Regions from separate parts of the Streptomyces sp. NPDC021012 genome, predicted to be linked through region 2. Evidence: riboswitches for the same ligand, from Rfam matches in the RefSeq annotation. Region 2 holds a riboswitch; each other region holds the start of a gene.
What was found. A riboswitch is a leader RNA that binds a small molecule or an ion and turns the genes downstream of it on or off. The one in region 2 is predicted to bind cyclic di-AMP.
Positions count from the first base shown of each region.

Region 1: linked by a shared signal. The riboswitch ahead of ACH4TP_RS06460 (transglycosylase SLT domain-containing protein) and the one ahead of ACH4TP_RS34345 (M23 family metallopeptidase) in region 2 are both predicted to bind cyclic di-AMP.
Region 3: linked by a shared signal. The riboswitch ahead of ACH4TP_RS12040 (peptidoglycan DD-metalloendopeptidase family protein) and the one ahead of ACH4TP_RS34345 (M23 family metallopeptidase) in region 2 are both predicted to bind cyclic di-AMP.
Region 4: linked by a shared signal. The riboswitch ahead of ACH4TP_RS20370 (M23 family metallopeptidase) and the one ahead of ACH4TP_RS34345 (M23 family metallopeptidase) in region 2 are both predicted to bind cyclic di-AMP.

Region 1 covers NZ_JBIRQU010000002.1:251,405-253,594, forward strand. The annotation lists gene ACH4TP_RS06455 (hypothetical protein) at 1-308, opposite strand, end outside; cyclic di-AMP (ydaO/yuaA leader) riboswitch at 662-845, shown strand; gene ACH4TP_RS06460 (transglycosylase SLT domain-containing protein) at 851-1,732, shown strand; gene ACH4TP_RS06465 (phosphoribosyltransferase family protein) at 1,716-2,190, opposite strand, start outside.
Region 2 covers NZ_JBIRQU010000015.1:128,693-130,882, forward strand. The annotation lists gene ACH4TP_RS34340 (M16 family metallopeptidase) at 1-890, shown strand, start outside; cyclic di-AMP (ydaO/yuaA leader) riboswitch at 1,091-1,256, shown strand; gene ACH4TP_RS34345 (M23 family metallopeptidase) at 1,269-2,039, shown strand.
Region 3 covers NZ_JBIRQU010000003.1:472,239-474,428, reverse strand. The annotation lists gene ACH4TP_RS12045 (SGNH/GDSL hydrolase family protein) at 1-241, opposite strand, end outside; gene ACH4TP_RS12040 (peptidoglycan DD-metalloendopeptidase family protein) at 394-1,326, opposite strand; cyclic di-AMP (ydaO/yuaA leader) riboswitch at 1,331-1,519, opposite strand; gene ACH4TP_RS12035 (tyrosine-protein phosphatase) at 1,860-2,190, shown strand, end outside.
Region 4 covers NZ_JBIRQU010000005.1:603,005-605,194, forward strand. The annotation lists gene ACH4TP_RS20365 (PP2C family protein-serine/threonine phosphatase) at 1-985, shown strand, start outside; cyclic di-AMP (ydaO/yuaA leader) riboswitch at 1,198-1,345, shown strand; gene ACH4TP_RS20370 (M23 family metallopeptidase) at 1,357-2,190, shown strand, end outside.

The DNA of each region.
Region 1 (2,190 bases), on a different contig from region 2:
TGCCCGATGCGGCGCCAGGTGTGCAGCCGGTCGGGCAGTACGGCTCCGAGCCGCCCCGGGATGCGGCGCTCGGCGGGGAGCTCCGGCGGCAGGGCGGCGAGCGCGTCGGCCACGAGCCGGTCCACCGGCACGCTGAGCAGTCCCCGCCAGCCCTCCTCCGCCGGCGGCGACTCCTCGGGGGCCGTCGGCCCCGGCACCGCGGGGGCGGTCCAGTCCGTGACGATCCGCTGCCAGACGGCGCTCTCGAAGAGGGCGGCCGCCTCGCGGTCGAGGCTGTCGGGGCTGAGCAGGGAGGTGGAGGGGGGCATGGGGTGTCTCCTGGGTCGACTGTCTCCATCCTTCAAGACAAATGTCGGTTTTGCGACTTTTGACCCGCCCTGGGAGTTACCTCGCCCGGACACCCCATCACGGGTATTTCCCCCTCACTTACCCACCGCGGAATTAAAGCCCATATTCGGACATTACTCTCCGCGTGACGCGACTCACTCACTCGGACCGGAACCCCGGAGACGCCTCCTCCCGACCCATACCGCACAAGGAAGTTCGACATCCCCGATGCGGCATCGATCTTGAATTCGCCGAATTCCGTGATCCATTTCCCGATTCCCGGGGTCCACCCGTCTTGTTATCCGTCGCATTACTGGCCTACGGTCACCTCCATTCGAGCGGAACGCCCAATCCTGCCGCCGCTCGGTAAACCTCCCTTTCACCCGACGGCAGGAGCGGGGGACCCACGAATACGCCGGTCCGGAATCCGGAACGGCTCGGGGTGAAGCCGCGTGCGCGCGGCCGGACATCTCCCGTCCGAACCCGACAGCTCACCTCGCAGGCGCCGGAGAGGAAACCCGTCATGCCTGCTCACGGTAAGCACCGTCGCCCCCGTTCCGGCCGCGTCTCCCGCGGCCTCGCCCTGGTCGGCACGGGTGGCGCCGCACTCACCCTGCCGCTGATCGCCCCGGCCGTCGCCGGTGCCGCGCCCGTGGCCGGGGCCCCGGCGAGTGCCGCCCAGTCGGTCGCCGCGCCCGCCGCGCCGATCGTGGTCAAGGCGCCCGCCGCCCCGACCGCGGCCCACACGTACACCGTCGTGAGCGGTGACTCGCTTTCCCTGATCGCCCGCAAGAAGGGAATTCAGGGTGGCTGGAAGAGCCTTTACCGCGCGAACAAGAGCGCCGTAGGTGACAACCCGTCACTCATTCATCCCGGTCTCGAACTGACGATTCGTCGGGATTCCGCGAAGGCCGCCCCCGCGCGGGCGGAGAAGTCCGCCACGACCGAGCGGGCGAGCCGCTCGGAGCACCGGTCGGCCACCCCCGCCGTCGCCACCGGGACGGGCGCCTCCGCCGCGGCCGCCGCTCCGGCCGCCGCCGCTCCCGCCGCCGTCCAGGCGGCCTCGATCGCCGCCACGAACTACGCCGACAACCTCGACGGCTGGATCCGCGAGTCGCTGGCCATCATGGGCCAGCAGGGCATCCCCGGGTCCTACGACGGCATCTACCGCAACGTCATGCGCGAGTCCTCCGGCAACCCCCAGGCCATCAACCTCTGGGACTCCAACGCCGCCGCCGGCACCCCCTCGAAGGGCCTCCTCCAGGTCATCGAGCCGACCTTCCTCGCCTACCACGTGCCCGGCACGTCCCTGGACCTGTTCGACCCGGTCGCCAACATCACCGCCGCCTGCAACTACGCGGCCGACCGCTACGGCTCCATCGACAACGTCAACTCGGCGTACTGATCCCCGCACGCCGGAAGTGCTCGGCGAACCAGGAGGTGGCGAGGTCCGCCACCTCCTCCAGGGCGCCCGGCTCCTCGAAGAGGTGACCGGCGCCGCCCACGACCGAGAGCCGGTTCTCGCAGCGCAGCAGCGCCAGGGCCCGCCGGTTGAGGTCCAGGACCAGCGCGTCCGCGCCGCCCACCACCAGGAGCGTCGGGGCGCGCACCTGGGCCAGGCGCTCGGCCGCGAGGTCCGGCCGACCGCCGCGCGAGACGACGGCGCTCACCGGGGACGCGGGATCGCCCGCCGCCCACAGCGCGGCGGCCGCGCCCGTGCTCGCGCCGAAGTACCCGAGCGGGAGCCCCCTGCTCCCGGGCCGCCCGGCCAGCCACTCCGTGGCCCCGGCGAGCCGCCCGGCCAGCAGCGGGGTGTCGAAGACATGGGCCCGGTCGGTCGCCTCCACCTCGGTCAGCAGGTCG
Region 2 (2,190 bases):
TCTCCAAGGAGCTGTTCCCGGCCGAGTCCCGGATGTCCCGGCCGCGCCAGGGCACCGAGGAGACCGTCGAGCGCATCGACGCCGCCGCCGTCCGCGCCTTCTACGAGGCGTACGTCCGGCCGGGCACGGCCACCGCCGTGGTCGTCGGCGACCTGACCGGCGTCGACCTGGACAAGGTCCTCGCCGAGACGCTGGGCGCCTGGACCGGTGAGCCGGCCGAGCCGCTCCCGATGCCGCCGATCACCGCCGACGACACCGGGCGGGTCGTCATCGTGGACCGTCCCGGCGCCGTGCAGACGCAGCTGCTCATCGGCCGGATCGGCCCCGACCGGCACGACCGCGTCTGGCCGGCCCAGGTCCTCGGCACGTACTGCCTCGGCGGCACCCTGACCTCGCGCCTGGACCGGGTCCTGCGCGAGGAGAAGGGCTACACGTACGGCGTGCGGGCCTTCGGCCAGGTGCTCCGCTCGGACGCCGGGGGGAACGGCGCGTCGATGCTCGCCATCAGTGGATCCGTCGACACCCCCAACACGGGCCCGGCGCTCGAGGACCTGTGGAAGGTGCTGCGCACGCTGGCCGCCGAGGGGCTGACGGACGCCGAGCGCGAGACGGCCGTGCAGAACCTGGTGGGCGTGGCCCCCCTCAAGTACGAGACCGCCGCCTCCGTCGCCGGGACGCTCGCCGACCAGGTGGAGCAGCACCTCCCGGACGACTACCAGGCCCAGTTGTACGCGCGCCTGGCCGAGACCGGCACCGTCGAGGCGACGGCCGCCGTGGTCAGCGCCTTCCCGGTGGACCGGCTCGTCACCGTCCTCGTCGGCGATGCGGCGCAGATCGCGGAGCCGGTGCGCGCGCTCGGCATCGGTGAAGTGACCGTCGTGACCGGCTGATTCCGGCCCCGAAGCGACAACAGGCGGACCCCGACGGCATAGTTCGTCGGGGTCATCCGCTTTGTCCGTATTGAGACCAAGGGTGATCGTTTGCCCTGTGGCATGTCTTACAAAAAGCGTGTCTGGTTGGTGATTGAAAGACGATCCGCATAGCGTCGAGGCGGCTGTTCGTCAGTTGCACGTGCCGCAACCGCGGCATCGGACAGTCATCGCCGAGTCCCCGTCAGGCGCGAGCCTGGGGAGCCGGGGACCCACGCGCAGTCCCTGGGGTGAATCGGGCGCCTTCGTCTCGTACGGAGGGGCTCGTAGGAGACCTTCCTGCTCCGAACCCGTCAGCTAACCCGGTAGGCGAGAGGGAAGGAAAGGACCAGCCTCTTCATGGCGTTCACCCGTGCCACCGGGAAGCATCGTGCTCCGAGCCGGATGGCGCGCCGCAGCGTGGGCATCGCCGGCGCCGCGACGCTGGCCACCACCGGCGTCATCGGAACCCTCGCCTCCCCGGCGCTCGCCGCCGACACGGACCACCGCTCCACCGAGGACACCGGTCTCACCCAGGTGATCACCGAGGACTCCCTCGTCGACCGGATCAACGCCCAGGCCGCCGCCCAGGAGCAGGAGGCCGTCGAGGCCATCGCCAAGGCGAAGGCCAAGGCCGAGGCGGAGCGCAAGGCCGAGGCCCGCGCCAAGGAGATCCGGCTGGAGCGCCAGCGCGCCGCCCGTGAGGCCGAGCGCCGCCGCCTGGCCTCCTTCCAGGCCCCCGTCGCCGGCTCGTACGTCTCCACCGGCTACAAGACCGGCGGCTCGCTCTGGTCCTCCGGCCAGCACTCCGGCATCGACTTCCACGCCGCCTACGGCACCCGGGTCGTCTCCGTCGGCTCCGGCACCGTCGTCGAGGCCGGCTGGGGCGGCGCGTACGGCAACAACATCGTCATCCGGATGAACGACGGCACGTACACCCAGTACGGGCACCTCTCCTCCATCGAGGTCCACGTCGGCCAGACCGTCGAGCCGGGCCAGCAGATCGGCATCTCGGGTTCGAGCGGCAACTCCACCGGCCCGCACCTCCACTTCGAGGCGCGCACGAGCCCCGACTACGGCTCGGACATCAACCCGATCACGTACCTCCGCTCCCGCGGCGTCAACGTCTGACCCCGTCCGGACCGGCTCCGGATCGCGTCGCGAAAGCCCCGGCTCGTACTGAGCCGGGGCTTTTCGCTGGCCAAAAGATATCCATGGAATCCGCTGGGGCATCGGAAATTTCGGCCCGCTGCAATAGAGTCGAAGATCGGGCGCAGAACAG
Region 3 (2,190 bases), on a different contig from region 2:
TCGCCCGGGGGACCTGTTCCGCCACGATCTGGTCGAGGAGGCGCCCGCGTACGGCCAGGTTGGCGTAGCGGAAGGCGTCGTGCTCCGGCAGCTGGTCGGCGAGCAGGACCGCGAAGCGGTCCGCCCAGCCGACGTACGCCCCCTCGGGCCCGGGGTCCCCGACGCCCTCGGTGAAGCTGTCACCGATCGCCGCGTACGACCCGAATGCGTTCTTGTCTGTTGATCTCGAATCGTCTGCCACGGGACCACATCCTTCCTCTTCTGATGTGACCTACGCGACCGTAAGGAAGGGTTGACGCAGGGTGACATATGCCACCGATAAAGATTCCGCCAAACCGGAATACGCCGGAGGCCCGGCACAGGGGTGCCGGGCCTCCGGGAGGCGACGTCGCGTCAGATGCTCACGCCGTGCGCGCGCAGGGCAGCCAGCGGGTCGATGTCGGAGCCGTACTCCGGCCCGGTGCGCATCTCGAAGTGCAGGTGCGGGCCGGTGACGTTGCCGGTCGCGCCGGAGAGGCCTATCTGCTCGCCGCCGGTGACGGTCTGGCCGGCGGAGACGGAGATCGAGGACAGGTGGGCGTACTGCGAGAAGGTGCCGTCGGCGTGCTGGATGACGACCTGGTTGCCGTACGCGCCGCCGTCGCCGGCGGAGTAGACGGTGCCGGGGCCGACCGCGTGGACGGGGGTGCCGGTGGAGGCGATGAAGTCGACGCCGGTGTGGTAGCCGGAGGACCACATGGAGCCGGCCTGGTGGTACGGGGTCGACATGCCGGCGCCGGGGATGGGGGCGACCCAGCCGGAGGAGGAGGTCGCACCGGCCGACGGGGCGGGCGTCGAGGAGGAGGTGGCGGTCGCGGCGGCGGCCGGGGCCGGGGCGCGCTCGCCGCCACGGGAGGCGCGGGGGGCCTCGTCGCCGTTCTTGCCGGAGCTCCACGTGCCCCGGTGGTCGGCCCCGGCCGTGCTCTTGGCGCCGAGGGTGAGCTTCATGCCGGGCATGATCAGCGAGGGGTTCTCGCCGATGACCCGGCGGTTGTCCTCGTAGAGCTTGTGCCAGCCGCCGGCGAGGTGGTGCTCCGAGGCGATCTTCGACAGGTAGTCGCCCCGCACGACGGAGTACGTCTTCGGCGCGGCCTTCGCGGGGGCGGCGGGCGCGGCCTTCACCGGGGCGACGGCGGGAGCGGCGGCCGGGGCGGCCTGCTCGGCGGCGTGGGCGCCGGTGGCTCCGAGGAGCGGGAGGGCGACGACGGCGCCACCGGTGCCGGCGGCGGCGAGGCCGCGGGTCAGACGGCTGGACTTGGGGCGGCGGTGCTTACCCTTCGCGGGCATGGCGAATTCCTCTCCGGCGCCTGCGAGGTGAGCTGTCGGGTTCGGACTGGAGATGTCCGGCCGCGTTCTCGCGCGACTTCACCCCGAGCCGTCCTTCTTCGAAGGGATCGGCGTACTACCTGGGTCCCCCGCTCCTGCCTTCTTCGGGTGAGTGCGGATTCCGGTCGGTGGCAGGATTCGGCGGTCCGTCCGGATTGAGCGCGACGCTAGACGAGGGGGGTCGGGGCGAACAAGCCACGATTTCCAAGCGCTTCGGAATCCGGTGGAATGCGGCCGGAATTCCGGTCACCCTCCGTGGATGACTCCCCCTCGACCTCCTTTTCCCCGGGGGTATTTGGAAAAGACGATCAGGCACGGTCCGTCACGGTTATGACGCTGCTCACGCGCCGATCCCCATCTCCCCTGCAACCGGGGCGGGTTATGCGCAATCAGTCAATACGGACAGATCACCCATTCCCGTCCCAGGGGGTGCGAGTCCCGGCCCCCACCCGAGATGATTGCCCCAGGAACCGATCTACAGAACAGGAGCAGCCGTGACGCAGCAGCTGCCGCAGGTCCCGCCCGCCGAAGGCGCCGAGCCCGAGCTGACGGAGGTCCGCAACTTCCGGGACGTGGGCGGCCTGCCGACGACGGACGGGCGCGCCGTCCGCCCCGGCCGCCTCTTCCGCAGCGGCCACCTCGCCCACGCGACGGAGGACGACGCCGCCTTCCTGGCCTCGCTGGGGCTGCACACCGTCTTCGACTTCCGCAACGAGTCGGACCGGAAGGTCGAGGGCGCGGACGTCGAGCTGCCCGGCGTGCGGAACGTGAACATACCCCTCAACGACCCGGCCGACGGCAAGGAGTTCTGGAAGCTGGTGCGCG
Region 4 (2,190 bases), on a different contig from region 2:
GATCGCCGCCGTCCTCGCCTCGGTCGGGCTGCACTCCTACAACGGCACCGTCGACGAGGTCGCGTCCCTCACCGAGACCCTGACCGTCCTCACCGTCTCCGCGCTCGCCCTCCTCATCAACCGGGTCGTGCGCCGCAGCGGCGAGCGCCTCGCCTCGGCGCGGGTCATCGCGGAGGCCGCGCAGAAGGCGGTGCTGCCGATGCCCGCCGAGCGGATAGGCGGGCTGCAGTGCGCGGCGCGGTACGAGGCGGCGCAGGCCGACGCGTTCATCGGCGGTGACCTGTTCGCGGTCCAGGACACCCCGCACGGGGTGCGGCTCGTGGTCGGGGACGTCCGGGGCAAGGGGATGGAGGCGGTCGAGGCCGTCGCCGTCGTCATCGGCGCCTTCCGGGAGGCGGCCGAGACGGAGCGGACCCTGGAGGGCGTGGCGCGGCGCCTGGAGCGGGCCCTTGCCCGGGAGGGCATGCGCCGGGACGACCTCGACTCCTTCGAGGGGTTCACCACCGCCGTCCTGGCCGAGATCCCGCGCGGCGACGGCGGCGGGACCTTCGGCGGTTTCGTACGGGTCGTCAACCGCGGGCACCCGCCGCCGCTGCTGCTGTACGGGGACGGGCGCCTGGACCTCCTGGAGCCGGGCGAGGCGGCGCTGCCGCTCGGCATGGGCGAGCTGGCGGCGTGGCCGGACCGGGCCGAGGCGCGGCCGTTCCCGCCGGGCGCGACGCTGCTCTTCTACACGGACGGCCTCTCGGAGGCGCGGAACGCGCGGGGCGTCTTCTACGATCCGGCGGCGCGGCTCGCCGGGCGGATCTTCCCGGGACCCGAGGAGCTGCTCGACGCGCTCGTGGACGACGTACGGCTCCACACGGGCGGCGGGTCGACGGACGACATGGCGCTGCTCGCGGTGAGCCGCCCGGCGACGGGGCAGCCCGAGCGGCGCCGGACGATGCCGGTGGTGCCGCCGGGCGGGCCCGGTCACCGGTCGTAGTCGAAGGGTATCACTGCGATAACAATTGACATAACGTCAGATCGCGGGGGTTTCGCGGAATCCACCGAAGGCCTTGCTGAAGGGGGGTCAACTCGGGCGATAGCCCCACAATTCAATGAATGATCAAGAGGAACGGCTTGGAATCGGGACCCCCTGTCTATTAACGTTCGATAACGCAGCGCGGTCGTCCCAGCCGTCGCAAGAGGCGGCACCGTGCGCACGCGCCGAATCCTGAAAAGGAACCGGGGAACCACCACTTGGGGTGAATCGGGCCCCTTCGCACCCGTGCGAGCGTGCCCGTAGGAGACCTTCCCGCTCCGAACCCGTCAGCTAACCCGGTAGGCGAGACGGAAGGAAAGGAGCGCGCCCCCGTGGCGTCCAACACTCCCGCACCCGAAGCCCCCTTCGACGCCTTCGGTGGTGGTGCGGCTCCCTCCGCCCCGGACACCGAGTGGAACCCCACCGAGGGCTCCCTGCGCGCCGAGAGCCGCTCCGGCGGCCGGCACCGGGTCGTCAAGCAGCGCTCCAACTTCGCCCGCTCCTCCACCGTCCTCGGCGTCGGCGTGATCGCCGCCGTCGGCGCGGGCGGCCTCGCCACCGCGCAGGAGAAGCCCCCGGTGGCGATATCCCTGCCGGACCTCCCGGACCTGAACCTGCCGGACGCCCACGACCTCCCCGGCGTCGGCGACCTCCTCCCCGAAGAGGAGAGCGCGCCCGCCGCCCAGGCCGAGGCGAACCCGCTCACCTCCGCCACCTACACCGCCCCGGCCGAGGAGCGGACCGCCTCCGCCCCCGCCGCGGGCGAGGCCCTGCGCGCCCGCATCCTCCAGCAGGCCGAGCAGCAGCAGGCCTCCGCCGACGCCGCCGAGAAGGCCGCCGTCGAGAAGGCCGCGGCCGAGAAGGCCGCCGCGGAGGCCAAGGCCAAGGAAGCCGCCGCGGAGAAGGAGGCCGCCGAGGCGAAGGCCAAGGCGGAGGCCGAAGCCAAGGCCAAGGCGGAAGCGGAGGCCAAGGCGAAGGCCGAGGCGGCCGAGGCCGAGCGCCTCGCCCAGCTCGCCGCCAGCTACTCGCTGCCGGTCTCCTCGTACACCCTCACCGCCACCTACATGCAGTCCGGCTCGATGTGGTCCTCCGGCTTCCACACCGGCCTCGACTTCGCCGCCCCCACGGGCACCCCGCTCAAGGCGGTCCACGGTGCCACCGTGAAG